DNA from 2 places in the Rhizobium sp. BK275 genome. Region 2 is predicted to be linked to the other one. Evidence: predicted binding sites of a transcription regulator. Region 2 holds the regulator's gene; the other holds the start of a gene.

Region 1 (2,185 bases), on a different contig from region 2:
GTCAAGCGAGGACGCTTCCTTCTGGCCCTTTTCGAGAGCCCACTTGAAGAAAGTGAAAGCAGCCTTGGAGCGTTCAGCGTCCTTCGGCTCCTTGTACATGATCGCCCAGGTGGTTGCCGTGATCGGCCAGGCCTTTTCGCCCGGAGCGTTGGTCATGATCAGGTAGAAGTCCTGAGCCTTGCCCCATTCCGCGCTGGCAGCGGCAGCCGAGAAGCTTTCAGCGTTCGGCTTCGGATACTGGCCGGCAGCGTTCTGGATGAGAACGTAGGGCAGCTTGTTCTGCAGAGCGTAGGCGTATTCGACGTAGCCGATCGAATCCTTGACGCGGGTGACATAAGCAGCAACGCCTTCGTTACCCTTGCCGCCGATACCAACAGGCCAGTTGACGGCGGTGCCTTCCCCGACCTTCGACTTCCAGTCCGGATTGACCTTCGAGAAGAAGTTCGTCCAGTTGAAGGAAGTGCCCGAGCCGTCCGAACGGTGGACAACGGCGATCTGGCTGTCGGGCAGCTTCAGGCCCGGGTTCAGATCGGCGATGGCCCTGTCGTTCCACTTGGTGACGTTGCCGAGATAGATGTCGGCGAGAACCTTGCCCGAGAGCTTCAGTTCGCCTGATTTGATGCCCTTGACGTTGATGACCGGAACGATGCCGCCGACAACGAGCGGGAACTGGCCGAAGCCGCCAGCGGCCAGATCTTCCGGCTTGAGCGGGGCGTCGGAAGCGCCGAAGTCAACCGTTGCGGCCTTGATCTGGGCGATCCCGCCGCCCGAACCGATCGACTGATAGTTCAGCTTGTCGCCGGTTTCCTTGTTGTAGTCTGCCGACCACTTCGAAAGAACCGGGTAGACGAAGGTGGAGCCAGCGCCGGTAATATCGGCAGCGGAGGCCGAGACTGCCAGAGCGGCAGCCAGGCCAGCGCCGAGGCAGGCCGAAAGAAGTTTCTTGGTGAGCATTTGCGACTCTTCCCTGATGGAACTGGAGGACGACGAGGTCCCGCGCCATGGAGGGGGTGTCCACTGTCGAGGGCGCAGAATTTCCTCGTCACGGACAGTGGGGCTAGGCGCCTATTATTACAGTTTGATGACGATTTCCGACGGTCACTGCGACGTGCAAACCTGTGCATAAGTCGCTGAAGTCACTGACTTTCCGAGTGAATCGTCCGTTCACAGCGCCTTGGCGTAGGACGTGCGGACCCATTGCCGCAGGGCTGTGGTCGATTGCCGCAGCAATGCATGAAAATGTCGTCTTCAGACATCGAAATGTTCAGAGGACCGGACGATCACCTCAGACGCGTGTGCCGCAATCCATGCGACATCACGCTGCATGCTCTTGAAGTTTGCTGGATATGTCGAGCGCCGACATAGGCTTTCCGATCAGATAACCCTGCAGTTGGTCGCAACCGGCTTCTCGCAGGATCGCCGCCTGGCGCGAGGTCTCGATGCCTTCTGCGGTGACGGGAATCTGCAGAGCGGTCGCCAGAGAGATGGTTGCCCGCAATACGTCGGCGCCATTCGAGCCTTGGTCGAGAGCGGATACGAGCGAACGGTCGATCTTCATTCGATCAAACCCGAACTGCCGCAATGCGCCAATGCTTGCATAACCGCAGCCAAAGTCATCAAGCGCGAATTTTATACCGACCTGTTTGAGGTGATCTATGGACCGGCGAGCCTGTTCCGGGTTTGTCATGAGAACGCCCTCGGTGATCTCCAGCGTCAGGCGCTTCGGATCAAAATCGAGCTCCTGCAGGAGCGAGATCACTTCGCCGGCGAATTCCGGATTGCAGAGTTGGACCGGCGAAACGTTTACCGACAGTGCCAAACCGGGCCAGTTCTTCGCGTGCTCGATCGATGTCTTCAGCATATGAACGCCGAGTGCATCGATAAGGCCGCACCTTTCGGCGAGCGGGATGAAGATCTCGGGGCTGATGTTTTCTGTTGGGGTCCGCCAACGTGCAAGTGCTTCAAGACCAGTGACAGCGCCTGTGGTGGCGGAGACGAGCGGCTGGAAAAAGGCTTCGATCGTACCATTACTGATAGCGCTCCTGAGCAAACCTTCCATTTCGGCGACCCTTTGGCGCTCCCGATCCAGCTCTGGATCGTATTCGATCGCCCGGCCTCTGCCATTTGCCTTGGCGCGATAGAGCGCCATGTCCGCCCTGCGGAGAAGCTCCAAAGGCGGCACGTC
Region 2 (2,185 bases):
TTGTCGCGGCCACGCCCATGGATCAATTGCTGGCGTGGATCGATCAGCCGGTTCGCCTGAGCCTGGCAATTCCACTTCCGTTCGTCGCAGATCTCCAGGGGGCGACCGCGATCTACCCGCCCGACGAGGTTTCCCACACCCTCTTTTCGGCGCTCGGAACGGCGATCCAGGTTGAAGACAAGCAGGAGTTCGAACTTCTCGCGGTGGCGAGCTGCCTGATGGCCACCTATTTCGGCATCCTGGACGCGACGTCGACCTGGCTACAGAGCAAGGGGCTCTCGGGAACGGCTGGCGACGCCTACCTCCGTCAATTGTTTTCCGGCCTCGCCCATGCTGCCCGTTCAAAACCTGTCGCGAGTTTCGATGAACTCATCGACGAGCATTCGACCAAGGGCGGATTGAATGAACAGGTGCTCGAAGACTTTCGCGCGTTTGGCGGCGCGGCGGCTCTGCAAAAGGCTCTTGATCGAATTCTTGTGCGCATCCGTCTGTAGAAGGCAGATCCTCTCGAGGTTGGCTTTCGGCGCCTGGTGTCGGCTTTCACAAGAAGCTGGGGGTGCCGAATAGACAAACGGGCCGCCCGGCAAGCGAGCGACCCGTCTGGACCTCCGATCACTCGGATCAGGCTTCCATGGAATATCCCGCGCCACGAACGGTGCGGATGACATCCTGCATGTTGGAGAAGTTCAGCGCCTTGCGCAGGCGGCCGACATGGACGTCGACCGTGCGCTCGTCCACATAGATATCGTGGCCCCAGACGCCATCCAGAAGCTGCGAGCGGGAGAAGACCCTGCCCGGCGACGACATCAGGAATTCGAGCAGGCGGAATTCGGTCGGGCCGAGGCGGACTTCGCGGCTCTTGCGATGAACGCGATGGGTTTCGCGATCGAGCTCGATATCCCCGCACTTCAGAACGCTGGAAAGAACCTCCGGACGAGCACGACGCAGCATCGCCTTGACGCGGGCAACGAGTTCCGGCGTGGAGAAGGGCTTGACGACATAGTCGTCCGCGCCAGTCGAGAGACCGCGAACGCGTTCGCTCTCTTCGCCGCGCGCCGTCAGCATGATAATCGGCAGACGTTCGGTCTCCGGCCGCATGCGCAGCCGGCGGCAGAGCTCGATACCGGAAACACCCGGCAGCATCCAGTCAAGGATGAGCAGGTCCGGCGTGCGCTCCTGAAGCCGGATTTCGGCCTCGTCGCCACGAAGGATCGTATCCACCTCGAAACCTTCCGCTTCGAGGTTGTAGCGGAGAAGCACGCTCAGCGCCTCTTCATCTTCAACAACTGCAACTCTTGGGATCATGCGTGTCAGTCTCCTAATGCATGATCCTTAAACCGGGGGTGATTTAAGCAAGGGATCATGCAGGAACTCGGAATTGGCTGCACTTAAAGCGTGTCGCGATCATTCGGATTCGCTGCCGCGCTTTAAGCTTTTTTCGCATGTCGTTATCGCAAAACCGCTGCACACTTTTGCGCGACATGCTTTGGCGCGCCCCGCATGGGACGCGCATGCAATCGGCGGATCAGGATTACTCCGTTACCGCACCGACGGTATTGGAGCTGTCGTCCTTCGGACGCTCGCCCTCCGGCTGGGCGCCGGTCGCCATGTAGTAGATCGTCTCGGCGATGTTGGTCGCATGGTCGCCGATGCGTTCGATGTTCTTGGCGCAGAAGAGAAGATGCGTGCAGCTCGTGATGTTGCGCGGATCTTCCATCATGTAGGTCAGGAGTTCGCGGAACAGCGAGGTGTACATCGCGTCGATCTCGTCGTCGCGTTCGCGGATGGACTTGGCCTTGTCAGCGGACCGCGTCGTGTAGACGTCGAGCACTTCCTTGAGCTGGACGAGCGCCAGTTCGGAGAGATGCTCGAGACCGCGGGCGAGCTTGCGCGGAACGCCGGTGCTTTGGACGGCGATGACGCGCTTTGCGGTGTTCTTGCCGAGGTCGCCGACGCGCTCGAGGTCGGCGGCGATGCGGATCGAACCCATGATCTCGCGAAGGTCGGAGGCCATCGGCTGGCGACGGGCGATCGTGACGATCGCCTTGTCGTTGATCTCACGCTCGGCGTGATCAAGGATCACGTCGTCGGAAATGACCTTCTGAGCCAAGGCGGTATCGCCGTTGACCAGGGCGCGAACGGCCTCGCCGACCATCTGTTCGGCAAGGCCCCCCATCTCGGAAAT

What was found. The regulator PhoB, encoded in region 2, activates phosphate uptake and scavenging genes when phosphate is short. The targets are predictions, from matches to a motif close to TGTCATNNANCTGTCAT.
Region 1: the regulator PhoB is predicted to act here: its motif matches at 1,071-1,087, upstream of pstS (phosphate ABC transporter substrate-binding protein PstS).

The regions. Positions count from the first base shown of each region.
Region 1 covers NZ_JACHZL010000003.1:432,013-434,197, forward strand. The annotation lists gene pstS (phosphate ABC transporter substrate-binding protein PstS) at 1-954, opposite strand, end outside; gene FHT82_RS12035 (bifunctional diguanylate cyclase/phosphodiesterase) at 1,316-2,185, opposite strand, start outside.
Region 2 covers NZ_JACHZL010000002.1:470,022-472,206, reverse strand. The annotation lists gene FHT82_RS08210 (pyrroline-5-carboxylate reductase) at 1-494, shown strand, start outside; gene phoB (phosphate regulon transcriptional regulator PhoB) at 622-1,305, opposite strand; gene phoU (phosphate signaling complex protein PhoU) at 1,532-2,185, opposite strand, start outside.